3 regions of the Lactobacillus sp. ESL0677 genome follow, and region 1 is predicted to be linked to each of the others. Evidence: riboswitches for the same ligand, from Rfam matches in the RefSeq annotation. Region 1 holds a riboswitch; each other region holds the start of a gene.
What was found. Region 1 has a riboswitch for thiamine pyrophosphate ahead of thiM (hydroxyethylthiazole kinase). Riboswitches for the same ligand answer to the same signal wherever they lie in the genome.
Positions count from the first base shown of each region.

Region 2: another riboswitch for thiamine pyrophosphate. It lies ahead of thiW (energy coupling factor transporter S component ThiW); the one in region 1 lies ahead of thiM (hydroxyethylthiazole kinase).
Region 3: another riboswitch for thiamine pyrophosphate. It lies ahead of OZX76_RS00355 (ABC transporter ATP-binding protein); the one in region 1 lies ahead of thiM (hydroxyethylthiazole kinase).

Region 1 covers NZ_CP113946.1:1,930,383-1,940,478, forward strand. Annotated here, with positions in the region: gene OZX76_RS09375 (malolactic enzyme) at 1-780, shown strand, start outside; gene OZX76_RS09380 (AEC family transporter) at 807-1,772, shown strand; TPP riboswitch at 1,889-1,990, shown strand; gene thiM (hydroxyethylthiazole kinase) at 2,071-2,859, shown strand; gene thiD (bifunctional hydroxymethylpyrimidine kinase/phosphomethylpyrimidine kinase) at 2,871-3,674, shown strand; gene thiE (thiamine phosphate synthase) at 3,688-4,341, shown strand; gene OZX76_RS09400 (hypothetical protein) at 4,415-4,837, opposite strand; gene OZX76_RS09405 (helix-turn-helix transcriptional regulator) at 4,840-5,046, opposite strand; gene OZX76_RS09410 (LiaF domain-containing protein) at 5,182-5,943, opposite strand; gene OZX76_RS09415 (LytTR family DNA-binding domain-containing protein) at 5,943-6,398, opposite strand; gene purB (adenylosuccinate lyase) at 6,545-7,840, opposite strand; gene OZX76_RS09425 (adenylosuccinate synthase) at 7,844-9,133, opposite strand; gene OZX76_RS09430 (GMP reductase) at 9,329-10,096, shown strand, end outside.
Region 2 covers NZ_CP113946.1:154,069-164,164, forward strand. Annotated here, with positions in the region: partial or broken gene OZX76_RS00800 (ABC transporter substrate-binding protein/permease) at 1-216, shown strand, start outside; gene OZX76_RS00805 (amino acid ABC transporter ATP-binding protein) at 213-950, shown strand; gene OZX76_RS00810 (ABC transporter substrate-binding protein) at 1,693-2,886, shown strand; gene OZX76_RS00815 (branched-chain amino acid ABC transporter permease) at 2,916-3,794, shown strand; gene OZX76_RS00820 (branched-chain amino acid ABC transporter permease) at 3,803-4,765, shown strand; gene OZX76_RS00825 (ABC transporter ATP-binding protein) at 4,765-5,544, shown strand; gene OZX76_RS00830 (ABC transporter ATP-binding protein) at 5,550-6,254, shown strand; gene OZX76_RS00835 (sugar-binding transcriptional regulator) at 6,430-7,380, shown strand; gene thiW (energy coupling factor transporter S component ThiW) at 7,463-7,975, opposite strand; TPP riboswitch at 8,031-8,120, opposite strand; gene OZX76_RS00845 (histidine phosphatase family protein) at 8,176-8,820, opposite strand; gene OZX76_RS00850 (matrixin family metalloprotease) at 8,844-9,455, opposite strand; gene helD (RNA polymerase recycling motor HelD) at 9,607-10,096, shown strand, end outside.
Region 3 covers NZ_CP113946.1:62,475-72,570, forward strand. Annotated here, with positions in the region: gene walK (cell wall metabolism sensor histidine kinase WalK) at 1-1,356, shown strand, start outside; gene OZX76_RS00325 (hypothetical protein) at 1,337-2,671, shown strand; gene OZX76_RS00330 (two-component system regulatory protein YycI) at 2,673-3,497, shown strand; gene OZX76_RS00335 (MBL fold metallo-hydrolase) at 3,512-4,309, shown strand; gene OZX76_RS00340 (trypsin-like peptidase domain-containing protein) at 4,377-5,594, shown strand; gene rlmH (23S rRNA (pseudouridine(1915)-N(3))-methyltransferase RlmH) at 6,087-6,566, shown strand; gene OZX76_RS00350 (energy-coupling factor transporter transmembrane component T) at 6,827-7,480, opposite strand; gene OZX76_RS00355 (ABC transporter ATP-binding protein) at 7,490-8,848, opposite strand; TPP riboswitch at 8,894-8,983, opposite strand; gene OZX76_RS00360 (AraC family transcriptional regulator) at 9,107-10,045, shown strand.

The DNA.
Region 1 (10,096 bases):
ACAGACCAAATCTTTTTAACCTTTGGTGCTGGGACTGCTGGTATCGGAATTGCAAATATGATGCGGGACGAGTTAGTCCGTGCAGGTTTGAGTCCAGAAGAAGCTCGCAAGCACTTTTACCTTGTTGATAAGCAAGGCTTATTGTTTGATGATACCCCCGAGCTGACTGCTGGGCAAAAAGACTTCACTAGAACGCGCAATGAATTTGCTAATGCCGATGAATTGACTAACCTTGAAGCCGTGGTTAAAGCTGTCCACCCCACAATTATGATTGGGACCTCGACACAACCTGGTGCTTTTACCAAAGCTATTGTCCAAGAAATGACAGCACATACAGCTAGACCTATTATCTTCCCATTATCTAATCCAACTAAATTAGCCGAGGCCAAAGCCGAAGACTTAATTAAGTGGACTGATGGTCGGGCTCTTGTTGCGACTGGGATTCCTGCCGATGCAGTTGAATACCAAGGTGTAACCTATGAAATTGGCCAAGCCAATAATGCCCTAGTATATCCAGGACTTGGTCTTGGAGCAATATCCGTGAAGGCCAAGCTGATGAGCGATAAAATGGTCGCAACCGCCAGCCATGCTTTAGGTGGGATTGTTGATCCAACTATTGCCGGTGCTGCAGTTCTGCCGCCAGTTGCGAAACTAACCAGTTTCTCAGCCACAATTGCCGAAAAGGTAGCTCAAACTGCAATTGATCAAGGTTTAGCAGGTGAAGGAATTACTGACGCCAAAAAAGCCGTTCAAGAAACAAAATGGATGCCTAAATATTAATTAACTACAGAAAGAGGAAACTTTTTATGCAAGTCTTTTTGACATCTGTATCAAGCGTTGTCGTGATTATCTTAATCATGGCTCTCGGCTTTTTACTAAAACAATTTAATTGGATTGACGATAAATTTGGTAGTGAAATTTCTAGTATTATTACTAAAATCGCCCTGCCAGCTTCGATTTTTACAGCCGTTATGAAAAACCTTAGCCGTGGTAGCCTGCTGCAATTATCAACCGAATTATTGTTCCCAGCATTGGGCGTAATTATCGGCTACATCATTGCTTGGCTCTGCGTCAAAGTCTTCAAAATCCGTCCTGGCCGCCGCGGCATTTTTATGAACGCCGTGGTTAATGCCAATACAATTTTCATCGGAATGCCGTTAAACATGGCACTTTTCGGTGATCAAGCCATGTCTTACTTCTTGGTATATTACATTATCAACACCGTTTCCACTTGGGCCTTTGGCGTTTTCTTAATTCAAAACGACGACCCAACTGCTAAGGGTAAACAGACTAGCCACAAAATTAATTGGAAAAAACTTTTACCAATGCCACTTGTTGGTTTTATTGTTGCTCTAGTCTGGATGTTATTAGGGATTCCTGTACCTACCTTCTTAAACTCTACATTAACTTACGTTGGGAACTTAGTAACACCACTTTCACTTGTTTATATCGGGATTGTCCTGCATGACGCCGGGATTAAGAACGTCAAGTTCGATCGTGATTCAATCTTGGCCTTGATTGGTCGGTTCATTCTTTCACCAATCGTTTTAATTATTTTAATTAAAATTGGAATGAATGCTGGCTTCAACCTGCCAAGCTTGATGCGGCAAACCCTAGTTGTGCAATCAGCAACGCCAATGTTAGCTGTTTTACCAATTTTAGCTAACGAATCACACGGCGATGTTAAATACGCAACCAACATTGTTGTCGAAAGTACAATTCTCTTCATTATTGTAGTGCCAATTTTGATGACGATTTTACAATTTATCTAACAATTAAAAGAATAAAGGCCAAGCTGTCATCACTAGCTTGGCCTTTATTTTTTTAGCTTTAATACCGCCACTAACTTAGCATTGTATTCTTCATTAAAAATCGGTATAATTGGAAGCGATAACACGAGGGGGGCCTTTTAGGCTGAGATGAAACAACGTTTCAGACCCTTTGAACCTGTAAGCTAATACTTGCGCGAGGAACGTGTCAACTACCTATTGCTTTGACACAACTACGTGCCAAAGCTTTTTTATTAGCTTGGCTCTGAGGACTTCTTCAATTATTTTTAGGAGAAAAATTATGCAGTTAGAATTATTAGATAAATTGCGCAAACAGAACCCCGTTGTTCTTAATGCCGCTAACTTCGTTACCGTTCAAGATGTCGCCAATGGATTGAATGCGATTGGTGCTTCGCCCATTATGAGTAACGAAATTGATGAAACCAGCGAAATGGTCAACATGGCCTCGGCCGTAGCGATTAACATGGGTAGTTTAACTAAATTACAGATTGCGCACATGAAGGAAATGGGCGATTTAGCTCGAGAATACAAAAAGCCAATCGTACTAGATCCTGTTGCTGTTGGCGCTGTCCAATATCGACTTAATGTTGCCCAAGACTTATTATGGAACTTCCATGTGGGTGTGATTCGTGGTAATGCGGGAGAAATCGCCGCTTTAGGTGAATTTGCATGGAATGCTAAGGGGATTGATGCTGGATCAGGCACTGGTAACCTTGACGAAATCACCATGGAAGTAGCTAAAAAGTATCATTGTACTGTTATTGCTAGTGGTGCAACTGATACAATTAGTGATGGCAATAATGTAGTTCACATTCATAATGGTACCCCACTATTTCAAGCTCATGTCGGGTCCGGCGACATGTTAACCAGCATTGTCGCTGCCTTCTGTGCAGTAACCGATAGTCGTTTCGAGGCAGCCCAAGCTGCAACGCTTGTTTTTGGCTCAATCGGACAATTGGTCGTCCAAGATCATCCCGATGTTGGCCCCGGCAGTTTTGGGATGTACCTCATGGACTACTTAGCTAAAGTACAAGTTGCTGATATTAAAAAGATTGCTGATTATGATTAAGGAAGTATTTTATGGCAGAAGAAATTAATTCATTCCCTCAAGTTCTGACAATTGCTGGCACAGATTCTGGCGGTGGTGCTGGCATTATGGCAGACCTCAAGACCTTTCAAATGCAAGGCGTCTTTGGCACTGCGGTTGTGGTCGCCGTTACTGCCCAAAACACATTAGGTGTCCAGGCATCGCACTTACTGCCACTTGAGATGATTGATAAGCAGTGTGCATCTTTAGCTGCTGATTTTAAAATTCGGGCAACCAAAACCGGCATGCTTGGTGATGCTGCCCACGTCCACCAAGTGGCACTTAACTTGCAAAAATATGACTTCGGTCCAGTTACCGTTGACCCTGTCATGGTGGCTAAAGGTGGTGCCCACCTGCTAAGTGAAGATGCAATTACAACCGTAAAGAAGGAGTTATTTCCATTAGCCAACTTAGTAACTCCTAACTTGCCAGAAGCGCAGGTGTTAACGGGCATGACTGTTACTTCACAGCAGCAATATCCCGACCTTGCCCACTCGCTGCAAGAGATGGGCGTTAAAAACGTGCTAATCAAGGGCGGACACTCCACTACTGAAGAAGTTCGCGACTTTGCCCTTCTCGAAGACGGCTCCAGCTTCTGGGTTAGCAGTCCGCGGACACATACTAAGCGCACACATGGTACCGGCGATACCTTAGCTGCCGCAATTACTGCCCAGCTGGCCCTGGGACATGACTTAGCCGCTGCTGTTAAACTCGCTAAAAAATACGTTACGAAGACAATTGAACAAACAATCCAGGTGGGTCATGGTCACGGACCACTCAACCACTGGGCAAAATAGATAGGAAAAACTAATGCAAAAGTTTAATGCAAATATTCTTCAAGCTTACTTTATTTGTGGTACCCAAGATTTACCTGCTGGCAAAACCCTGCCGGAAATCGTTAAAGAAGCGCTAGAAGCTGGAATTACGGCTTTTCAATTTCGTGATAAGGGACCTAATTCAACTTTAAATGATAATGAGCGACTGCCAATGGCTCGCAAGTTGCATGAGCTTTGTCAACAATATCAAGTGCCCTTCTTTATTGATGATGATGTTGCTTTAGCCAAAGCAGTTAATGCCGAAGGAATCCATGTTGGTCAAAGTGATGAAGCCATCCAACAAGTAATTGACGAGGTCGGCGGCCAAATGATTGTGGGTTACTCCTGCTCGACTTTAGCAGAAATTGAAGCTGGCAATCAAATTGCAGGGATTGATTATTATGGCAGCGGACCGATTTTTGCGACCCAATCCAAGGCTGATGCTGACCCTGTAATTGGTCTTAATGGTCTTAGCGAATCGGTAACCAGCAGTGAGCATCCCATCGTTGCTATCGGTGGTATCACGGTAAAAGACCTGCCTGATATTGCTCATACTGGAGCCGCTGGTGCCGCAGTAATTTCAATGATTGCTCAAAGTAGCGATATTAATGAAACCGTTCAGGCAATGCTTGATGCACCGTGGCAATAAAATACTTAATCTTAAATACACATTTAAAGACCTACCAGCAAAAATGCTAGTAGGTCTTATTTATATTCAATAATTAATTTTTTAGTTCTTCAATAATTGCAAAAATCACCTGTAAAATCCAGCCGATATTCCAATACACGATTGAAATACATGCAATACCTAAACACACATCATTCTTATATTTACTATATAATATGGCAAAAATCAGAAAGACAATTAAAGCCAACCAGCTTAACCATTTTAGCGCTCGCGCACCAACAATATTATTAATATAACGATCACGTTCATCATTATCCCATTCATCACGCTTGCCTTTTTTAATATCTTTTGCATTAAAATAACAGCCTAAAGCACAGAACAAGCATACAGCTGCCCAAATAAAATGCTTAATCATAAAAAGACCATCATGATCCTGAACTACCATGATTATTTCGCTTAAACCACCAAGTAAAAACATTAATTGCCACGCAGCGTTTCGTAATAACTTTTTCTTCATTATTAGTTCTCCAAATATTCTTTTAAACAAAATAACTCTTCAATACTTATGCCAAAAAAGCACGCCAACTTATATGCTAGTAATAGCGATGGCTTGTACTTACCCTTTTCTACAGAAATAATTGTTCGTTGTGTAACCCCAACTTTGTCAGCCAGTTCTTCCTGAGTTAATTTATGCTCTAGTCGCAATTTTTTCACTAAATTCGGCATTATTTTCATCTCTACATTCAATATTCAATATGAAGTTTGCTTCATATGAAACTAACTTCATATTATTACATTTGGTAATAAAAATCAATCATAAATAAAAAATATCTATTCCTAATCAGGAACAGATATTTTAATTTACACATAGTTAATTTCGACATCGCCAAACTTACTATTGCCGGTTAATACTAGCGTTGGCCCGCCACCATTAGAGCTGCCATTAATCTCAACATCGCCGAAGATTGACGACATCTGGTCATCAACCTGCCACGATAATGGAATATAAAGCGAGACATCACTCATTGATGAATTAATATCCACAATTATCGTATCAGTTGCCGGTTTAGCCGCATCAAGATAGACCTTGGCATCCCCCATTAACGAATTGATCGTAACACTGCGCAAACTCTGCGAGCGAACATACCGCGAAACATCAGACAGCTTTTGATTAACCACAATGTCTTGCTCATCTACATCCTGACTGCTACTGTCAAAAACATGATCGGCGTGAAATGACTTTTCTGTGCCAAACTTTGACCAACCACCATTGACATTATGCCCGTTAATATACACATGCGTATGGTGCCGTTTGTGTGGAAAAATCATGTGCAGGCCACCAGTGATTAAACATGCCGCAAGTAAGACAGTCCACGGGACAATCTTAGTGATTTTTAGCGGCTGGGCATACACAATTAACAACAAGGCAATTGAAAAAATCGTGCCACCAATACTGCGATTAGTCAGGCCTTCAATCAAGCACGCACCAAAAATAATTGTCCAAAAAATCGTCCAAAAATTTAGCCGAAACGAAAACAAATTTAACTGATTCATGATTAAAAAGATTGCTGCTCCAAGTAATGCTATTCCCCAAAACAGTTCTCTAATCTTTTGCTTTTTCATTATAATGGCCTTCTCTCGTTTAATCGATCACTCAAGCTGTGGTAATAGTGGCGTGAAACATAGACAGTTTTATAAGTATCATGAAAGTGTACCTGGCAATTAGTAATTGACCTAGTCAATGAATACACTTGCTGCAAATTCAAAATCGTGGATTTGGAAACGCGCATAAACTGACTGCTCAATAAGTTCTCTAGTTCGTATAATTTATAATTAACACTAAACGAATCACGTCCCGTATGTGCAACCACTTGCCGATCTTCTGTTTCAAAGAACAAAATGTCGTTTAAATCCAAATAATATGAAACGTCATCTTTATAACATTCAAGCTGGTCGGGTCTCTGACTGACTTCCTGCAGCTGCCGATAGATCCGCTCAATTTCTGGCGACAATTCTTTTGCTTTAATTGTTACTACTGGTTCAGTCACATCAGGGTCAAGGTCAATTTTTACTTTCATGATTCTCACCTGCCTTTCATGATGATTATTAAACGCTAATTTAAAGCCAAAATCTACCCTCTTTGCATAAGTGGTCGCTTTAAGTGCGTAAGTTGCAATTAGAACGACTCTAATTAAAAAGCAGACTCGATTAAGTCCGCTTTTTGTTATTCAAGTCCTACTTGATGAAAGATTTCATCAACATGACGCAAATGATAATGGTAATCAAAGGCATCAGCCACATCAGTCTCGGACAAGTAATTCATAATTTGGCTATCTTCAACTAGCTTTCTAAATGAAATACCATCCTGCCATGATTTAGTCGTTAACTTTTGCACCATATCATAAGCTGCTTCACGAGATAAACCTGCCTCATCAATCAGCTTCAGCAATAGACGCTGTGAATAAATCAGACCATAGGTCTTGTCCATGTTCTTAAGCATTGTTTCTGGGAAAACATCTAGGTTAGTCAAAATCCGGTTAAAGCGGTCAAGCATGTAATCAATCCCAATCGTGGTATCAGGTAAAATTACCCGCTCAGCACTTGAATGCGAAATGTCCCGTTCATGCCATAAAGTTACATCTTCGTAAGCCGTCACAATATTGCCACGCAGCACCCGCGCCATGCCACATAAGTTCTCTGAACCAATCGGGTTACGCTTGTGTGGCATCGCCGATGAACCCTTTTGACCAGCGCGAAAATGTTCTTCAACTTCATGAATTTCCGAACGTTGTAAACCACGGATTTCCGTTGCCCAGTTTTCAATACTTGTGGCAATCAATGCCAAAGTAGCAATATATTCGGCATGCAAGTCACGGGGCAAAATTTGACTGGTAATTGGTTGCCGCGTTAAACCCAATTGCTTCATTACGCTAGCTTCAACAGCTGGCGGCACGTTGGCAAAAGTACCAACAGCACCAGAAATCTTCCCGGATTCAACACCCTTAGCCGCATGTTCAAAACGGTCAATGTCCCGATTAATTTCGGCATACCAACGAGCAAGCTTCAAGCCAAAAGTAGTTGGCTCTGCTTGGACGCCATGTGTCCGGCCCATTTCAACGGTATCCTTATATTTAAGAGCTTTTGCTGCAATCGTTTCTTTTAGTGCGAGCAAATCTTGCCGAATAATTGCATCAGCCTGCTTCAAGATATAGCCTTGAGCCGTATCAACCACATCGGTTGAGGTCAAACCAAAGTGAACCCACTTTTTTTCTGGGCCAAGGCTCTCCGAAACAGTTCTGGTAAAGGCTACTACATCATGATGCGTTACCTGCTCAAGTTCTGCAACACGCTGCGCAGTAAAACTAGCATTTTTAGCAATTTTGGCTGCATCAGCTGCCGGAACCTCACCTAGTTCACTCCAAGCATTGGTTGCCGCAATCTCGACCTTTAACCATGCCGCATATTTATTTTCATCTGTCCAAATTTTACCCATTTCTGGGCGTGTGTAGCGCTCAAGCATCGGTTACATTTCCCACGGATTTTGCAAAACAATGGTTTGCTCACGATCAGGACCAACAGAAACTGTAACTAACGGAATGCCGACAATTTCTTCAACCCGCTTTAAGAATTTTTGGGCATTTTCTGGTAAATCTGACCAAGTCTTGGCCTTAGTAATATTTTCTTGCCAAGCTGGTAATTCTTCATAGACTGGCTTGCAGCGGTAAAGTTCCTTCAGACTAGCTGGATAGTAGTCAATCTTCTTGCCATCTAATTCATAAGCAGTTGCAATCTTAACGGTGTCAAAGCCACTAAAAATATCAAGCAAGTTCAAGCTCAAAGCATTAATTCCAGCAACCCGCTTAGCGTGACGCAAAGCAACAGAGTCAAACCAGCCAACACGACGCGGACGACCGGTAACTGTCCCGTATTCATGGGCAGTATCGCGAATGCGGTCACCAGTTGCATCAAGCAATTCTGTTGGGAATGGGCCAGCACCAACCCGGGTAGTATAAGCCTTGCAGACACCGATAACCGTATGTAAACGGTTGGCGCCCATCCCAATACCACTGGCAATCCCGCCAGAAATTGTATTAGACGATGTAACAAATGGATAAGTTCCCTCATCAATATCGAGCATTACACCCTGAGCACCTTCAAAAAGTACCTTTTCTTGATTATCAAGTGCATCGTTAACCAAGACTGACGTATCCGTAACGTACTTCTTAATCTTTTGGCCATATTCGTAATATTTATCAAAAATGTCTTCAAACTTAAGTGCTGGCTTACCATAAACATTGGTGAACAAAGCATTCTTTTCTGCTAAATTAGCACGCAGTTTTTCTTCAAATGTATCTTTTTCTAGTAAATCACAAACACGAATGCCAATTCTAGAAGCCTTATCCATGTAAGTTGGCCCAATACCATTCTTGGTAGTACCAATCTTATTAGCTCCCTTGGCTTCCTCTTGGTATTCATCCTGCTTGATGTTGTACGGCATAATGATGTGTGCCCGATTGGAAATTCGTAATTTACTGGTATCAATTCCGTTCTTTTCCAGATTTTCCAATTCACCTAGTAAAACCTCGGGATTAATCACAACCCCGTTGCCGATTACAGCAGCCTTATCTGCCGCAAAAATCCCAGAAGGAATTAACCGCATCTTGAATGTTTTACCGTCAATTTCAATCGTGTGACCGGCATTGTTACCACCATTTGAGCGGACTGCATACGCCGCATCCTTACTCAAAAAATCAGTAATTTTACCCTTACCTTCGTCGCCCCATTGACTACCAACAACTGCAACTGCTGTCATTTTGTTCACCTCATAAAAAATATACAAATATCACAAAAATTAGTCTAACAATTTATAAGCTGTTAGTCAAATTAAAATGCGAATTATTTTAGCGATTTAATTTTTAATAGTTCGATTTTTATATTGACAAATTAAAATAAATTGATTATAGTTACTCTCGTTCAAACAGATAAGGAATTAGGAGTCGATTGAATTATGAGTAACTACTTTAGTATGGAAGCCTTTGACTACGATGACATTCAGCTTGTACCTAACAAAGGAATTATTAAAAGCCGCCATGACGCTGATACTAGCGTTAAGTTTGGAAGCCGAACATTTAAAATACCAGTCGTTCCTGCTAACATGGAAAGTGTAATTAACGAAGATTTAGCCGTTTGGCTTGCTAAAAATGGCTACTACTATGTCATGCACCGCTTTCAACCTGAGAAGCGACTTGACTTCATCAAAATGATGCATGAACAAGGACTTTTTGCCTCAATTTCTGTTGGTATTAAAGATAGTGAGTACGCTTTTATTGATTTACTCGTTAAAGAAAATATCATCCCCGAATACATTACAATTGATGTCGCTCACGGCCACTCCGTGTACGTCATTAAGATGATTAAGTACATTAAAGATAAAATGCCAGATACATTTTTAACAGCCGGTAACATCGCCACTCCTGAAGCTGTTCGTGAATTGGAAGGTGCTGGTGCTGATGCGACAAAAGTTGGCGTCGGTCCCGGCCGTGCCTGCATCACTAAACTCAAGACTGGTTTTGGTACTGGTGGCTGGCAGCTAGCTGCTCTTAGAATGTGTAGCAAGGTTGCAAGTAAACCAATCATCGCTGACGGCGGTATTCGCCACAATGGTGATATTGCCAAGTCTGTCCGCTTTGGTGCAACTATGGTAATGATTGGCTCAATGCTGGCTGGTCACCAAGAGTCTCCAGGTAATGTGATTAAAATTGATGGCAAGACTTAC
Region 2 (10,096 bases), 250 kb from region 1:
GTGCCGTCATTCATCAACCAGTTTATTATTACCCTGAAGGATACGTCGATTTTATCTATTATCGGTATTTTGGAATTGACGCAAACGGGTAAAATTATTATCGCACGGAACTTAGAGGGCTTTAAGGTCTGGACAATTATTGCGGTGATCTACCTAATTATTATTACATTGCTGACTTGGTTATCGAATTGGGTACAAAAGAGGACAAATGTATGAGTGCGAAAATAGAAGTAAAGAATTTAGTTAAAAACTTTGGTAGTAATAAGGTTTTAAAAAATATCGACTTAACTGTTGATGATAATGAAGTTGTCGTTATTATTGGGCCGTCTGGTTCTGGTAAGAGTACTTTGCTGCGAACGCTTAACAAGCTTGAGGAGCCGACTTCGGGCACTGTCATTGTTGATGGGATTAATATTGCCGATCCGAAAACAGACATGAACAAGGTGCGCGAGAATATCGGTATGGTGTTCCAGCACTTTAACCTGTTTAATAATCTGTCAGTTGGTGCCAATATTATGCTAGCTCCCGTTGAATTAAAGAAGTTAGATAAGGATGCTGCTGATAAGCAAGCTAAAAAGTTGCTGGAAACCGTTGGTTTAGCAGATAAATTTGATGCGACTGTGCAGTCATTGTCTGGTGGTCAGCAGCAACGGGTGGCGATTGCGCGGGCACTGGCAATGAATCCTGATGTAATGCTCTTTGATGAACCGACTTCTGCACTTGATCCAGAAATGGTTGGCGATGTTTTAGCCGTAATGAAGAAGCTAGCTAAGGAAGGGATGACAATGGTTGTTGTTACTCACGAAATGGGCTTTGCTAAGGAAGTTGCCGATCGCGTCGTCTTTGTCGCTGACGGGAAAATTTTGGAGCAAGGTACGCCAGAATCAATGTTTGACCATCCACAAAATCCGCGTTTGCAAGACTTTTTAGATAAGGTATTAAATGTTTAGTTAATTTAATAAATGTAAAAGGCAAATCTCGCGTAGAGGTTTGCCTTTTTGTAATGCTTATAATCTAGATAAAAATAATTAATATATATTGTAGACGATTACTAAAGTGTATATGATATAATTTTGCTTATCACTGCTTTTCCTCCTTACTAAGAAAGGAGGTGAGGACGATGGACACTGTTATAATACAGATTGCTTGAAAAACTATCCCGCTCAAGCCGTAATCACAAAAAGTAGTGATAAAAATAGGATACTCAAACGCTCATTGAGAGTGTAAAAAAAGCATTATCAAGCTCCACCTTGATAATGCTTTTTGAGTTGTGAGTACAATGGATACTCGCTGTTATAATACTTATAAAGCCAGTATATCATAATTTTCTCAAGATGAAACTAATTATTACTATTTTTGTGTCTATAATTTATTTAATTAAATTAACCTTGACACTCGCTACCATGTTTCATATAATACTAATTATTAAATATAAATGAATTTTAAGGAGGTATTTTTAATGAAAATCGAAAGCTTTATTAAGCAAGATATTGAGATAAATGCCGCTCAAAATTTGTTTGCCTTGTTGTTGCACGGAAGGGCTCAACTTAAGTAATTACTTTCTCAGTAATTCTATAAGTTAAGCCCTAGTTTGCGTCTTAATGAATGGGGCTTAACTAATCAAGAAAAACCTCATTCATTAAGTTGAATGAGGTTTTTTAATTGGTAATTTTAGAAAAAGGAGCGAGAAAAATGAAACGAATTACTAAACGAATAATGGGTGCTATATCGGCAGGGACAATTGCCTTAATGATGGCTGGTTGTGGCGCCGCTACGAATACGAGCAAGGGTACACACCAAGACAATAAAACGGTCAAGATTGGGGTTAACATGGAATTGTCTGGGACAGCAGCTGGTTATGGTAATGCACAAAAGCAAGGGATTCAGCTGGCAGCCGATCAGATTAATGATGCCGGCGGCATTAATGTTAATGGCCATAAGAAAAAGATTAAGCTAATTATTCGTGATAATAAGACAACGATTGCAACGTCGGCTTCGGTAGCAGCACAATTAACGACTAAAGATAAGGTGGCAGCAATTGTGGGGCCAGCTACAACTAATGCTGGAACAGCAGAAATTCCTAATTTGACTAAAGCAAGCGTACCAAGTGTTAGCCCGTCAGCAACCGATCCGGGTTATACGCTCCAAAAGAATGGCAAGGTGCAACCGTTTGTGTTCCGGGCATGTTTTCAGAATAATTTTCAAGGACGCAGTGCCGCTCGCTTTGCGGAAAATAAGTTAAAGGCTCAACGCGTGGCCGTATATGCCGATAACTCAAGTGATTATGGTACAGGATTAGCTAAGGCATTTAAGCAAACTTTCAAGGGTAAAATTGTCGATAGTCAGACTTATTCCGAAGGTGACAAAGACTTTAATGCAGTACTGACTTCCTTTAAAGGAAAGAAAATTGACGCGATTTATGTTCCCGGTTATTACACCGAAGTTGGTCTAATTGTTAAGCAAGCACGGCAGATGGGTATTAAAGTACCAATTATCGGTAGCGATGGTATGGCTGACCCGAAGCTAGCGCAAATTGCCGGTGCCAAGAATGCAACTAACGTATACTACACCACGCCGTTTTCAGTTCATGTTGCAGCTAAAAATCCAACGGCTGTTAAATTTATGAATGCTTACAAGGCACGCTATCACACAACAGCGCCAACGTTCTCGGCTTTAGCTTATGATTCAGTTTATATGGTTAAGAAGGCAATTGAGGACGAAAAGTCCGATGATTCTGTCAAAATTGCAGCTGGTCTTGCTAAGATCAAAGACTTTGATGGGGTTACCGGTAAAATCACCGTTAACAAGACTCATGACCCAGAGATGCCAATTGCAATTGAGCAAATGACCAATGGTAAAGTAAGCAATTCATTTAGTATCGAATAATTTATTATCTTTAGAAAGGGCGATCCAATTTGCAAACAGTCTTACAGCAGATTATCAATGCCTTATCACTCGGGTCGATTTATGCTTTGTTAGCACTCGGCTACAGTATGGTTTACGGTATTATCAAGTTAATCAATTTCGCTCACGGTGACATCTACATGCTTGGCGCTTTTGCGGCCTACTATGTAATCAGTCTTTGGCATTTTAATTTTATTACGGCGCTACTTACGGCAATGGTTGTTGGCGCTGTATCTGGTGTCGTAATTGAATACTTTGCTTATCGGCCATTACGCAAGTCGCCGCGAATTGCGGTTTTAATTACGGCAATTGGAGTATCGTTTTTGTTAGAAAACGGCATGTCATATTTGTTGGGGTCAAATGCGCGTAGCTTTCCCCAAGTAATTGAGCAGGTCAACTACAATTTGGGCGGGGTATTAATTTCGAATATTCAAATATTGATTTTGGTAACAGCACTGATTTTGATGGTTTTACTGCAATTAATTATTAAGAAAACCAAAATGGGTCGCGCTATGCGGGCAGTCTCAGTTGACCCAGAAGCAGCTGAATTAGTTGGTGTTAATGTTAATCATACGATTTCATTTACTTTTGCTTTGGGTTCGGCTCTAGCAGGTGCTGCCGGAATTTTAATTGGCATGTATTACAACCAGATTGACCCGTTAATGGGGATGACACCGGGCATTAAGGCCTTTGTTGCTGCTGTTTTAGGCGGTATTGGGTCGGTTCCAGGAGCAAGTCTAGGAGGCTTTTTGATTGGTATTTTGGAAACCTTCTTCCAGTCAATTGGCCTGTCAGCTTACAAAGATGCGGTTGTTTACCTTGTCCTGATTGTAATTTTACTCTTCTTACCAGCAGGTATTTTTGGTAAAAATACTGAAGAAAAGGTTTAGGTGGCAGTATGAAAGCTAATTTAAAATATATCTTATCGTGGCTGGCTGTGATGATCTTGGGTTTTGCCCTAATTGATGTCCTGATTTTAGGCGGCGTAATTGATACTTTTATTGAAAACATGTTGGTTACAATTGGCATTAACATTATTTTGGCAACAGGACTGAACCTGATTATTGGTTTTAGTGGGCAATTTTCATTAGGACATGCAGGCTTTATGGCAATTGGCGCATACGCTACCGCAATTATTACGCAATATTGGAGTACAAAAATGGGCTTCATTATTTCCTTATTTGTTGGCATGGCTATAGCCGCGATTATAGCCGCAATTATTGGGACAGCAACGTTTATTAGGCTAAAAGGCGACTACTTGGCGATTGCAACATTAGGGGCTGCTGAGATTATTCGCAACGTCATTAATAATTTAAAAATCACGGGTGGCTCTAGTGGGATGTTTAATATTCCTCAGCTATGTTCATGGCCGACAGTATACGTTTTGGTCTGCATTACGACCGCTATTTTACTGAACTTTATTCGCTCACGTGATGGCCGAGCTATTAAAGCGGTGCGTGAGGATGAAATTGCGGCCTCTGCAATGGGGATTAATACAACTAAATGGAAGCTGGCTGCTTTTGTCTTAGGTGGTGTGACCGCCGCAATTGCCGGCAGCTTGCACGCTTCCTATTTACAAACTATTGCGCCAAGCGACTTTGGCATTATGGAATCAATCTCGATTTTAGTAATTGTTGTTTTGGGTGGTGTTGGCAGTATGACAGGCACCTTCTTAGCAGCGACTGTTCTGGGCGTTTTAGACACAGTCTTACAGAATTTCGGTTCACTAAGAATGGTTATTTATGCGATTGCTCTAATTTTAATTATGATTTTTAAACCGTCAGGGTTGCTGGGTAACTGGGAATTTTCCTTTAAAAACTTGTTTGCTCGGTTTACGAAAAAGAAAGAGGCAAGATCATGATGCACTTATTACAAGTAGACCATGTTGTCCGCAAGTTTGGTGGCTTGACGGCGGTTAACGACGTTTCATTGCATCTTGATAACCAAGAATTAGTGGCTTTGATTGGGCCGAATGGTGCTGGCAAAACGACACTGTTTAATCTTTTAACAGGGATGATTCCCGTAACTAGTGGAAAAATCGCGCTGAATAAAAGTTCACAGAGCTATGATTTAACTAAGACAAGTGCCACGAAGATTGCGGACTTGGGTTTGTCGCGAACTTTTCAAAATATTCGTTTGTTTAAGGATTTAACAGTGATGGACAATGTCTTAACGGCGATGACTAACAAGTATCATGAAGGCTTCATGACAGCTATTTTGCGACTGCCCAGTTTTTATCAAACAGAGCGCGAGATGCGAATAGCAGCAGAGAAGTTGCTGGCAATCTTTGACTTAACAACAAATGCTAATACGCTGGCTAAGAATTTGCCATACGGAACCCAAAGACGGCTAGAAATTGTGCGGGCATTAGCTACGAGACCACAAATTTTGTTTTTGGATGAGCCGGCTGCGGGGATGAACCCGGAAGAAACCGCGGATTTAACCCAATTAATCAAGTATATTCAAACAGAATTTAAAATTACGGTTTTGCTAATTGAACATGATATGTCGTTAGTAATGAATTTGGCGCAGCGAATTTATGTTTTGGATCAAGGGCAAATTTTGGCAACTGGGACACCAGAAGAAATTAAGGCTAATCCGAAAGTAATCGAAGCCTACTTGGGAGAGGGCGACGAGTAATGGCAATGCTAGAAGTGAAAAATTTAGTGGTTAATTATGGCGTCATTCAGGCGGTTAAGGGTGTCAGCTTTAAAATTGAGAAGGGTGAAATTGTAACCTTAATTGGTGCTAATGGTGCTGGTAAATCAACCATTGTTAAAACAATTTCTGGTCTATTAAGGCCCAAGGAGGGTGAAATTATTTACCAAGGTGCGGCGATTGAACACCAGAAGGCACCACAGATTGTGGCCGCTGGAATTTCGCAAGTTGCCGAAGGTCGACATATTTTTGCGGGAATGACAGTCATGGAAAACTTGCAAATGGGTGCTTTTTTAGCCCGTGACAGGTCGCAGACCAAGCAAAGTTACGATGAGGTGTTTGCTCGTTTCCCTATTTTAAAGAAGCGAAAAAATCAAGATGCGGCTACCCTTTCCGGTGGTGAGCAGCAGATGTTGGCAATGGGGCGAGCATTAATGGCAAGACCAAAATTGCTGCTGCTAGATGAGCCGTCAATGGGATTATCCCCACTATTTATTCAAGAAATTTTTACAATTATTAAGGAATTAAACCAAAAAGGAACGACAATTTTATTAATTGAACAAAATGCCAAACAAGCATTGGCAATTGCCAATCGCGGATATGTGCTGGCAACTGGAAATGTTCAATTATCTGGTACAGGAGCAGAATTATTGGCAAATCCTGATGTTCAACGAGTTTACTTTGGCGGTTAAGTTAGCAGATGAAAATAGGCATTCAATCTTAATGATGAATGCCTATTTATATGTAATATAACACTATATTTTAATATATTTGTTAATTTTAAGCGGGATTATGGTAAAATTATCAAGCTGAATAAACTTGAATTTATTAACTACAATGATAACAAATATAATAATGGAGAATTATATGGCTGATAAATATAATAAAAAGAAACTGGCACAGAGTGCGGCCATTGCCAGACTTTATTATGAAGAAGATTTAGGCCAATCCGAGATCGCACACCAGGTTGGGCTTTCAAGACCGACAGTTTCACGACTATTGAAATTAGCCCGTGAAACAGGAATTGTCGAGATTAAAATTTCTAATCCATTAATTAATAGTAACAGTTTAAGTGAACAATTATCGAAAAAATTTAATTGTAAAATTTCAGTTGTTCCTAGTAATTTTGATGGTGAATTAACAGCACTCAAGGGTGTTGGGGTATATACTGCGCAATATTTACAACAGCTAATTAAACCACACGATATTGTTTGCTTGGACTGGGGAAAGACAATTCATATGGTAACAAGTAGCTTGGAACAGCAAGCTGTTTCTGACGTGCAGGTTGTCCAACTCCAAGGCGGCATAAATATCAATAACGAGGAGACGTACGCAGATGAGAGTGTGTCTGAGTTTGCTACTGCTCTTGGTGCAACTGCTCACTTTTTACCACTGCCGCCGTTTTTTGATAATAAAACTACTAAGGAAATCGTGGAAAAAGATCGCTTTATTAATCAGGCACTGCAGCTAGGCCGCGCTGCTAATATCGCCGTTTATAGTGTTGGCACGGTGCGTAAGGACTTATTGTTGTTTCAATTAGGGTATTTTAATAAATCACAGAAAGAGAAGTTGCAAGAAAAGGCAGTGGGCGAAGTTATCTCGCACTTTATTGATTCTAATGGCGCTATAGTTAGTCGCGCGCTTGATGAACGGACTGTCGGCATAGAATTAAATGACTTGAAATCTAAGGATCACTCGATTTTAGTTGCTAGTGGAATTTTAAAAACGCCAGTTGTTTATGCCGCAATTAAGGCAGGCTATCCTAACGAGCTAATTTTAGACCAGGCAATTGGTCAGGACTTACTTACTTATCAATGATGACAGGTGTTAAATAGCTAAACGGCAACTTATTTTTATGGCCAAAAAAACGCCAGTTTTGTTAAAGAGCTGGCGTTTTAATTTATCTAAAAAATAATTGCTGAATTTTTTGAAATTGCTTTACCTTGATTAATTTTAATAAAACAATGCTGGCAACAACTGAACCGATAATGGCAGCGCCGATAAAGCGCGGCGTGTAAACAAACCAGTAGAGATTGTTAGTGCTGCCGGTAAACAAGACCATCACTGGATAAGAAAGTAGCGACCCGATAATTCCAGTGCCGATAATTTCGCCGAGGCAGGCTGCCCAGACTTTGTCGGTTATTTTGTAAAAAATCCCGGCTAATATTGCACCGAAGATAGCACCAGTTAGTGCCAGCGGTGGAATACCCATGATTAACATTCTGATAATCCCGCACAAAGTGGCCATAATGGTTACATAAATAGGACCCAGCATTGTGGCACCAATCACGTTAATTACGCTAGACATCGGCGCCATCCCTTCCACGCGAAAGATTGGGGACAATACTACATCCAGTGCAATCATTATTGCTAAAATAGTAAGTTTTTCCGTTTGTTTCCCTTTGTTAGTCATTTTAACTCCCAACTAGCCATACAAAAAATCCCATTCGCACCACAGCGAACGGGATTTAGCCTAAGTAGCCTATCCCTTGCGCTGGTATTGTCCAGATCAGGTTTATGGGTTTAATCTCAGCTTAAAAGCACCCCATAGACTTTATTAATAAATATTAATCTTGATTATACGCTTTCAGCAATATAAAAGAAAGCGGTAAATTATAACTTCATTTTATTATATGAGGTAACTTTTCTTTGCTTGTCACCCATGGTCATGATAGTAATTGACGCGTTACGCGGGCCCTCACTAACGTCAAAATCGCCAAAACGGTCGGCGATACTGCGAATGGTAAAGCCATGTGTTACTAGTAGAATATTTTCGGCACCATCAAGTTGGCTGATTAAGTCGAAGCCTTGATCAACGCGGTGCCAATATTCTTTAGCGTTTTCGGCATCGTGAAATGGATCGGCTTCCTTAATCCAATCGGTTGCTGTATCAATTGATTCATTCTTGAATAAGTCATAGTGGTTCTTGTAACCGTGAGGCCCACCAATCATTTGCCAAGCCATGTCACTGTCCATCCCTTCGAAGTAACCATAAAAGTGTTCGCGGAACAGTGGCGTTGCAAGATGCTGGATTTCGTCACGGTTAACATTGTGCTTGATGATAATGTCGCAAGTGTCGCTTGCTCGTTTCAAATCACTGGATAAGGCGATGTCAAACGGTACATTTTTAAGTGCTTCACCTGCCTTATCAGCACCAGCAATTCCGTCTTCAGTTAAAGGGGTATCACACCAGCCCTGCATCTTGTTGTAACGGTTAATATAAGTTTGTCCGTGACGGACGATATAAATTCGCTTCATTGCTTTTTACTCCTTCAATTTAATTACCTATGATGATAAATTTGCTTAACTTTAGCGACGTCTTGCGGCTCAATCGGGTAAATGGAGCCAGCAGGATACATGACGGACTTGCCCTTGTTGTGGTTAAGACCAATCGCGTGGCCTAACTCATGTTCGACAGTGTTGATAATCCGCTGATAAGTATAATCATACAAAGGATTTAATAGATAATAAACATTTAATTTTATTTTTGCCTTGTAAAGCTGCTTAGTCTTGGGATTGTAGGTGATACCTGTTAGGCCGGTGGCTTTAGTGTCTGGGTCAAACGATGGCCCAATTATAATTTGTGCCTGTTTCTTTTTATTAGTTTTGGTAAAAGTGAAACTACCAGTATCGTTCCAAGCACTAATGGCATCTTGAGCAGCCTGCGTTAATTCGGGATTATTGCCTAAGTTAATGTATACTTTAGCAGTCCTTTTTGGCCAATGACAGTTTTTGCCCGAATTTTTGGCGGTTTTTTGAGCTGGATGTTTAGCTAACACCACTTGACTTGGCGTATTAGCGGGACTAATAGCCGATACATAAAGGCTGCCTAGGGAAATAACAATCACTAATGCACAAGATAATTTACATAAAAAATGTAAAAACTTTTCCATGATAAAACCATCCCCAATACAGATGATTATAGAAGTAAATTCATCATTTTTCACTACTTTTTAATAATCTTAGTAAATGAGCCCCAAGAATTATATATTAAGTTCATTTCGTGTTAAAATAGTATGCAAGTTTTGAGGAATAGGTGACTTTATGGTAAAAGCGATGGATGAAAAACAGTTTGAACAGAAGCATCTCGATGTCATCTTGAAGATGATTAAAGAGCGGCGGGCAGAATTAACTGCGGCGATTAAGTCGGCTGAAGGTGAAGCGCGTAACTTAAACTCGCATTTCTTTGATGATGTTCGGTTAGATTATGATGGTTATTCGACCTCAATGGAAACGGCCCTTTCTATTCACCAGCAGCAGCAACTGCTTGATGAACGTGAGAATGCTTGGCAACACTCCGCTAAGCAGCTCGGTACTGTTCAACGACTGGAAAAAAAGCCTTACTTTGCCCGAGTAGATTTTAAAGAAGGCAGTGAAAAGCCAGAGACAATTTATATTGGCTTAGGCTCATTTGCGGATAAGGACAATCACTTTTTAATTTATGATTGGCGGGCGCCGATTTCTTCCATTTATTATGATGGCAAGCTGGGGCAAGTTTCGTATCTGTCACCAGATGGTGAAATTACCGTTGATA
Region 3 (10,096 bases), 160 kb from region 1:
GTACGGGCGTCAATGCAGGGCGTATTTAACAATTTGCGTAATATTTCCTTTATGTTCTTGGTGACATCGTTAATTGCCGCGGTGATAGGCGCGATATTGTCGTTAGTTGTTTCGCATGCGATTACCAAGCCAATCGAGGAAATGCAGGGGCAGGCATTAAATATTGCCGATGGCGATTATTCCAGCCAAGTGAAGATTTATTCTAATGATGAGTTAGGACAATTAGGGCAAGCCTTTAATACTTTGTCCGTGCGCATTGAACGGTCGCAGGAAGAGTCTGAGAGTGAGCAGCGACGGCTGGATAGCGTGTTGTCACATATGAGTGATGGGGTGCTAGCGACCGATCGGCATGGCAACGTTAGTGTTGTTAACCAGATGGCACTCAACTTTTTAAATAAAACTAAGGAAGCAATTATCAACAAGCCGATTGCGGAAGTTCTAGGACTAAAAGAAATCTCACAAGATTTAATGTCGAATCAAAAAGGAATTGTCATTACGCTTAACGAGGGGACGCGTGATGAAGTGATTTTGCATGCCAGCTTTTCACTGATTAAGCGGGTAACGGGCTTTGTGTCTGGGAGTGTTTGCGTGCTGCACGATATTACCGAGCAGCAGAAGAATGAAAATTCGCAAAAGCAGTTTGTATCTAACGTGTCGCATGAATTGCGGACACCGCTGACAAGTCTGCACGCGTATATTGAAACTCTGAATGAAGGTGCATGGAAGGATCCGAACGTGGCCCCGCAATTTTTGCAAGTAACGCAAGAAGAAACTGAACGCATGATTCGCATGATTAACGAGTTGCTTAGTCTGTCACGAATGGACCGTGGTGTGTCCAAGGTTGATGTTGAGTGGGTTAATTTTAATGATTTTGTGGCGCATATTTTGGACAGGTTTGACATAATTGTTAAAACTGATGCTAAAGAAGGCAAGAAGAAGTATATCATTAGTCGTAAATTAGGCACGCAGGCCTTGTGGGTTGAGATTGACACCGATAAGATGGCGCAGGTAATCGATAATATTATGAATAATGCGATTAAGTATTCGCCAGATGGTGGGACAATCACGGTTAAACTGCAGCAGGAACAAAATCGCTTGCTTTTAAGCATAACTGACCAAGGACTTGGGATTCCGCGCGAAGACCTTAATAAAATTTTTGACCGATTTTATCGGGTTGATAAGGCGCGCTCGCGGGCTCAAGGTGGTACAGGCTTGGGATTAGCAATTGCTAAGGAAATTGTAACAGCCCACCGTGGTCAAATTTGGGCTAACAGCAGCGAGGGTAAGGGTTCCACCTTCTACATTGCCTTGCCGTATGAACCAATGAGCGAGGAGGATGATTGGGATGAAATTTAAGTTTAAATTTGGTGATTTCTTCTTGCTGGTCGGTACACTGCTTGTCTTTAGCTTGTCGATTGTGTTGTGGATTTTTATCATGACCAATGATCAGTATTTTAGTCATATTAACCAAACCAGTAGCGTAGCACAGCAGTCGCGTAATCGGCTCAATAATTCGATTTATGACCTGTATATCCCGACTTGTTCTTATGGTTTTAAAAATGGGCAGCTCTACCGGTTGTATGATGCCAAGAAAAATTTGCCGCTTGAGTTTGCTAAGGAATTAAAAGGAATTAAGTTTAAAAATCTGAATGTTGTGAGCACCAGTCGCTCTAAATATGAGCGCATGCTCAACGCTCCTGACTATATTCAGCTAACTTTTCCCGATGAGGTTAGTATCAAACTGTTTACTAAGCAAAATACGCTTGAAAATGGGAAAAAATTCCGCCGAGTTTTTATTTCTAATAGTGATAATCGGCTTTATCTAGGTAATGATGAGACAACTACTGTGTACCGGATTGATTTGGCTCGGGCAAATTTTACCAAACTGCGCAGTTATGCTAGTCATGCACACAGCATGACGCCAGTTAAGCTAGTGCGATTGAAGGATTATTATGAGGTCTTTTATACTAATGCGGAACGCTGGCGGGTGTACAGCTACCTAACTAATAATCAGACGGACTCGTACTTTGTGTCGCGACTGCTGGGGACAACTAATGTGACGGCTCATTCAAGTAAAAAGGGCTGGATAACATATTCGCTTAATTATTACACCAAACTGCGAATCCCTAAGAGTGGCACGAAGAAGCATGACTTACTTTATACCAAATATGAAAAAAGCAAGAATTTAGCGATGCATGAGCGATTATTAGATAGTGTTGATTATGTGCACAAGCTGGGGTTGAGCGAGCAAGACTTGCGCTTCTTTGATACCAATGGCATGGCAATCAGTTATACCAATTATATTGAAGGTTTGCCTGTTTTTGCGGAACAGCATACACCGCAGATTAAGACGAGTTTTACACCAGAATCAATGCAGGTGGCGTTTAACAATATTGATTTGCAAATACCAATCCCATTTGACGGGCAAACGCGTAGTCTGCCAAGCACGGATACGGTGCTGCAGGAATTAACTAATCAGGGGCTTAAAAGAGACCAGATTCAGCGAATTATCGTTGGCTTTAGGATGGTTAAGGATAACAGCCACGACCATCTAGCTAATTTGATTCCAACTTATTACGTTAAGGCTTATAATCGCTGGCAAAGCTTAAGTGAATGGCAAAAGCAAGACTTGACGGCTTTAAATAAGGACAACAAGGAAGGAGCGCAATAAAATGGACCGGAAACGAATTGAATGGCTATTTTTTGTTGTTTTCTTATTGATTGACCTTTATCTTGGCATTGAAATCTGGCGCTCGCCCATTAATTTAAGCAATACTGGCGGTGCACAGTCGACCAGCATTCGCTCTGAAATGCGGGCTGATGGTATTGACTTGCCGCTGCATATTTCACATAAACAGCGGTCGGGTTACTATCTTGCCGCAAAAAAGCGCAACTACTTGTCAGGTAAACTTTCTAGCTTGACTGAAGTTAATACTCATTTTTCAAAAAGTGACAACATCTTAACTGGAACGCCCAAAACGCAGGTGACCTTAAGCGGCAATCATCATCAAATCTTGGCGCAATTGAATAGTTTTAAGAATGATTCGGAAAACGTCCCGTTTGGTGCTAAGTTTAAGTATGAGCCCAGCATGTCGGGCTCGAATACCTACTGCTACGTTCAGAGTACTGACTATGGCCAAGTTTATGCTAGTGATGCCCAATTGATGATTAATGTGCGTAATAATGCAATAACCAATTACACGATTTCTTATATGGGACCGATTAGCGCGGTTCGTGAGCCGCAACTAATTATTAGTGCCTGGCATGCAGTTAAGGCGATGTATACTGACCGCGAGATTGTTAATAATTCGCGTGTTATGCAAATTAAGCTAGGTTATTCCAAATTGACAGAGGTCCGTGGCAGCATAATTTTATTGCCAACATGGTTAATCTGGGTCGAAAATAAAACAACTAAAAATATTACGGTTAAACGAGTAAATGCCTTTACTGCCCAAATTTTGCAGTCAGGCAACTCTTATAGTGTCCAAAAGAATTAGAAAGGAAAAGTTAGGTGCGGGTTTCGATTTTAGCTAGTGGTTCAACAGGCAATACCAGTCTGATTGAGACTGAGCAACATAAGATTTTGATGGACGCGGGTTTATCGGGTGTTAAAACCAAACAGCTGCTTAGTCAGGTTGGCGTTGATATTGCGGATATTGATATGGCCTTTTTGAGTCATGACCATTCTGATCATAGCAAGGGACTAGGGGTATTGATGCGGCGCTATCCTCGGATTGCGGCGTTTAGCAATAGTGGCACGTGGCAATATTTATGTGAAACAAATAAAATCGGCAAGCTGCCGGTGGAACAGATCAATACGATTGAGCCGGGACAAACACAAACATTTGGCGATTTGGATGTGACCGCATTTGCGACTAGTCATGATGCCGCCGAGCCGCAATATTATGTTTTTACAAGTGGTGGCAAACGAATGGTATTTTTGACAGATACAGGATATGTGTCGCAGAAAGTTGAGAGCGTGATTGCCGATGCCGATGCTTATTTAATGGAATTCAATTATGATGACATGATGTTGCGTAATGGTCCGTATTCTTGGGGGTTGAAGCAGCGAATCTTATCAGATGAGGGTCACTTGTCTAATGAAGAAGCTGGTCAAGCCTTGCTAGATGTGGTGACGCCGCGGACGAAGCACATCTTTTTGGCTCACCGCAGTCAGCATAATAATACGGCTAAATTAGCTTATAACGCTGCTGAAAAAATGTTGATTGCTGGGGATGCTAATCTACCTAGTGATGTTCAAATTCAGTTGACTTCACCAGAGCAGCCGACGAATTTAGTACAAATTTAATAATTTAGACGATAATTTTTCAAAAATTATTAGTATATTAGGCAATATATGTAAAGGAGATAATGATATGGAAAACGCAAATACTAATCATGGTAAAAATAAGTTTCTTGTTAAGACAGCTGTTGTTGGTGTTGTTGCAGGACTTATTGGGGGTGGTGCTTCTTATGTTGCCTTAGACCAAATTAATAATGCTAATTTGAACAATAATCAGGCACAAACAACAATTAGCTCTAATAGTGCTAAAACTTCTAAGAATAGTGCCAAAACTAGTGGAACGATGACTCCGGCATATAATGATGTTAAAGGTGCTGTTGTATCCGTAATTAATATGAAGCGGCAGTCAAATAGCAGCAATAATTCTTTGTTTGATATTTTTGGCGATAACGACGATGATAGCAGCAGTAAAAAGGGTAAGCTGCAAACTTACAGTGAAGGCTCGGGGGTTATTTACATGAAGTCCGGTAATAAGGGCTATATTGTAACGAATAACCACGTGGTCTCTGGTAGTGACAAGGTGCAGGTCATGTTGTCAAACGGTAAGACGGTTAATGCACGGATTGTAGGAACAGATGCAACTACTGACTTGGCGGTTTTAGCAATTGACTCTGGATATGTTACCCAGACAGCTGAATTTGGTGATTCTAAGACCTTACAGGCGGGTCAGACAGTGATTGCGGTTGGTTCCCCCTTAGGCAGTGAATACGCGTCAACGGTAACTCAGGGGATTATTTCAGCTCCTGCTAGAAGTATTACAACTTCTTCTGCTAACCAGCAAACAGTTGTTCAAACTGATGCAGCAATTAATCCCGGCAATTCAGGTGGTGCCTTGGTCAATTCTGCCGGTCAAGTTATTGGGATTAACTCAATGAAGCTGGCTCAATCAAGTGATGGAACGTCAGTTGAAGGTATGGGCTTCGCCATTCCGTCTAATGAGGTTGTTACAATTGTTAACCAACTGGTAAAGAAGGGCAAAATTACGCGGCCACAGCTTGGCGTGAAGGTCATCGCACTGCAAGGCATTCCAGCTAGTTATCGAAAGCATTTGAATATTAAATCTAACTTGAAGAGTGGTATTTATATTGCTTCAGTAACCAAGAATGGATCTGCAGCTGCAGCTGGAATGAAGACGGGGGATGTTATCGTTAAAGTTGATGGTAAAACGGTAACAGACGTTGCTTCGTTACACAGTATTTTGTATGATCATAAAGTCGGTGATACCGTCAATTTAACCGTTGATCGCAATGGTAAAACACTCAATTTACGGGTTAAGCTGCAAGCTAATTAAGAAGGATAATATTCTGTAATTGAACAAGAAAAAAGGCTATACTAAGCGGTTTGTGCCGGCAGTATAGCTTTTTTATTAATAATAATTGTGCGAAACATTTTTTTATTCGGTAATTGAGCTTGTCAAGAGAAAAATTATCTGATAATTCTTGTTGATAATTGTGGAAAACTCTGTGGATTGTGCATAAAAGATGTGAGAATGCTTTTAAAAGCCTGTGGATAATCTGTTAATTGTGTTTAAATATTAGTGAAAATAGATTTACACAAACAATTGTTCAGCCCGTTATCATAGTATTTTAGACCGATTAGTTTGTGAAATTAGGCTATTAAAAGTATGTGTGTGGGTAAAGTTTAGTAAAATAGAGAAAAAAGTTTGCCAACCACAAGTTAGCTGAAAATAAATAAAATAGACCACAAAATGTAGATTTCAATTTTGCACAGGTGTGGAAAAAGCAAGTGGAAAGATTGGGAGTTAGGGGATAAACTAGTAATTATGAATATCAAGATTGTCTGTGTGGGAAAACTAAAGGAAAAATATTTTAGGGATGCAATTGCTGAATACCAGAAGCGATTGAGTAGATTTGTCAAAGTTCAGCTTGTTCAGGTTGCTGATGAAAAGGCGCCGGAAAAATTCAGTCAGGCAGAGCAGGAACAGGTTAAGAAAATTGAGGGCCAACGGATTTTAAGTAAAATTAAAGACAAGGAATACGTTTATGTGACGGCGATTAAGGGTAAGGAACGCACAAGTGAAGAGTTTGCCAGTGAATTAGAAAATTTGGCAACCTATGGTCATTCAGATATTACCTTTGTCATTGGTGGTAGTTTGGGCACCAGCCCTGCTGTTAATCGGCGTGCAGATGATTTACTTAGTTTTGGCAAGCTGACGATGCCGCACCAATTGATGCGCGTCGTTCTCATTGAACAAATTTACCGTGGTTTTATGATTAACAGTGGTAGTCCATATCATAAGTAAAATGGGGATAAAATGAAATTAGTTGTTTTTAATATTGGTGGTACCACTGTTAAGACGGAATTTATGATGATAAGCACATTACTGAGCAGGCAGTTTTGCGGAATTGAGAACAGAAATTGATGGAGTTTGGAATAGCACGGATTATGCCGCAGGTGATGACATGTTGGTATCATAATTCAGCCAATCTTTATGGTGCTGCCTTGAATTTTATAGTTCAAATGTAAATTAAAAAAATGTAGTCGAATTACGACTACATTTTTTTATTTCAAGATGAATAATGCTAAGTTAAGTGCAAGCAGAATAACAGCACTCCAAACCCAATCTTGTACCCGCACTGGTACGGCAATGATTACGGAACGGTGGGCGTCTTCTTGATAGCCGTGGGATTCCATTCCTTGCGCTAAATTCTCGGCAGAATTGAGTGCTACCAAAATAGCTTTAAAATATAATACTGGCGACCAAAAGCTGAGATAAACGCCGCGCATCATGCCAGCCGTCCGGATTTGCTTAACGGCTTGCTTCATGCGGGGAACAATATTAAGCGCAGCTAAAACACCATAAGCAAATTTACTTGGTAAATGAAAGTTCTGCTCAAACGAACGTGCTAATTCTTCGGCACTGGTATTAATCGTGACACAGCTGATAGTTAAAATATAAACGTAAATCCGGCTGGATAAGCCCAGAGCATTAAATAGATTAGGAGTTGGTGTGAACCATTCAAGTGTTGCAAAAATTGTAAATGCGGCAATGAATGGCACTAAAAGCAGGATTAACAAGTTCTTTAATTTAATTCGTTTAATTAGTAAATAGATAATTGCCAAGATAATGATTGCAAAATTAGTCGACAAGCTAATTTTCAATGATATTTCAAGCGAAATAATTAAGGCTAAAATAAACTTAAAACTAGGATTCATGGAAATACCTCACTTAGTCACGTAATGCAGTTGTTTATCGGCAAAAACGAGATGGTAATCACACCAATCAGCTAGACCGTCAAGTTCATGACTAATAATTAACAAAGTTTGTTCGCGCTTTTTTTGACTTTGCCTAAGTAGTTGCATGACTTTTTGACTTGATACGTGATCCAAACCGCTTAGTGGCTCGTCAATCAGCAATACATCTTGATCTGCAATTAACATTAGTAAAATTTGCAGCTTCTTTTGTTGACCGCCGGAAAGAGAATACACAACTTGGTCTAAATGCTGGTTTAAATCGAGATCAGCTAAAACTTCGTTGATTTTTTCGTCAGTAAAAAAGTCATTAGTCCGCTGTTTTTTACTCAAGTCAATTTCGTCTTGAACGGTAACACTCAAAAATTGGTCGGTTGCATTTTGAAAAATCTGAGCAACATGTAATAAGTATTTGCGCGTTGCTTGTTGGCGCACTTCACGATTGTGGTAGGTTAGACTGCCGTTATAAGGCAGCATTTTGGTCAATGCGTTAAATAATGAAGTTTTACCAACGCCATTAGCTCCAGTAATTAGCGTGGTCTTACCCGCAATAATCTTAAGCTGGTCCTGATTCAATAAACGTCTGTTCTGCGTTAATTGTGTTTTGTTTAAGGTAAAACAAGCTGTCTCATTTTGAGGCAAAGCAAACGAATAATTATTCTTGTGCGTACTTGTCTGGAGTAGTTTGTCTTTAGCTAAGCTGTCTAATTGTTGGACATGGTGGCCTGCAAACTGAAAGAGGCAATCACAGATATTTTGGTAGCCATTTAGAATATGGTCACTTAAAATAATCGTTTTGCCTTGATCGCGCAAGTGCGCTAATTTGGTAATTAAAAATTGCCGTGCTTGCGGATCACAACTAGCGAAGGGCTCATCTAGCAAGAATAAGTCAATGTCCATTGCAATGAGAACGGCAAGGGCCACACGTTGTTGCTCACCACCGGACATTGTATTGATCTTTTGGTCCAACAAGTTTTCAATTTGCGCAAATTTTACGCCGGCAGTCAGCCGTTTGTGATAATCTTCTTGGTTAATTTGTAAATTCTCAAGCGCAAAAATAATTTCTTCTCGTGGGGTTGCCATTGTGAATTGCTCGCTGGCATTTTGAAACATGATGGCCGACTTTAAGCCGTTGAGGTTAAGGCTGCCGCTGACTTTACCCGCATATTTAGGATATAGTCCGGCCAGCACCTTAAGTAAAGTTGACTTACCACAACCAGTAGGTCCAATTAACAGTGAAAATTGCCCCGTGGGAATTTCGAGATTAAGGTTATCAAGAATTTTAATATTTTGATCGTATGAAAAAGTTAAATTTTTGCTTGTAATCATTATTTTTACCAACTAAAAAAGTCGCTAGGACAAGCTGCACTAACGACGTAAAAGTTCATTCATTTTCCCTTCGCTGGCATTGTCCATAGCAGGTTCAACGGGTATTATCTCAGCCTTGCGGCACCCCAATGTTATCAAACCAATTTTACATGAAAACCGCTTTTTTGTCTAGTCATGATGGCTTAATGAAAATAAAATACCAGTGAATCTTGATTTTGCTATATAATAAAAGTATTAAACTAATAATAAGAAGGTGAAACTATGGCAGCAGTCAAATTGGCGCAATATTTAGCTAGTATTTTAAGCTCAACTAATAGCGATACGAATGAATTACGATTAAAGGCAGTGGGTAGCAGCTTTGATTTGTTTACTGTTTATCTCGAAAATCACAACACTGGTGTCCATCGTTATCAAACAACAAATGCGATGATTTTTTATGAGGCTGGTGGCAAAGCAAATATTAAAATTCACGGACAAGACTTTGAGTTAGGAGTAGGCAATATTGTCTTTTTGCCAGCTAAAAGTGATTATGAAGTCCAAAAGCAAACTAAAACTGACGTTTTGGTAAAGTTAGATTTAAATTCTAAGTATAATTTACAATATTTCCTGGGAAATATTACCAATCAGGAGTCACGTGAAGAGCAGGCAATTAAGCAAGTAATTAGCAATTTGCGGGTTAATCGTCTGTTATATTTAAAGTCAACGCCAATTTCTAAATCGGCACAATTAATGAATAAGATAATTGATGAATATTTAAGCCATAATTTATTTACCGAGAGTGTAGTTAAAGCAGAACTAAATTTATTGTTAGTTGCGGCAGTACGTAATCAGAACTTCGCTGCAGCGCCAGCAAAAAAGCAGGGCTTTGCCAATGCAACACTTGAAAGCTATATCGATGCTAATTTTGCCGATATTACTTTAGATGCAGCTGCTAAATATTTTGGCTTTAATCCAAATTATTTTTCTAGTTTAGTTAAGCAAAAAACTGGCAAAAGCTTTGTGGAGCATGTTGATGAACGGCGAATGCAGGAAGCCCGCAATTTACTTGCGCGTCCTGATATTTCGGTTAAGGAGATTATTGCTAGGGTTGGTTATAATGGCAAGTCATTTTTCTATAAAAAGTTTAATGAATACTATCATCAGACGCCAGTTCAAATGCGTGCGGAGCTATTTCGTCAGGCTAATATTAATTTGAAATAAAAAAATAATTGACAGCGCAACCAAAAGCTGTTATACCTAAACTATAGTTTA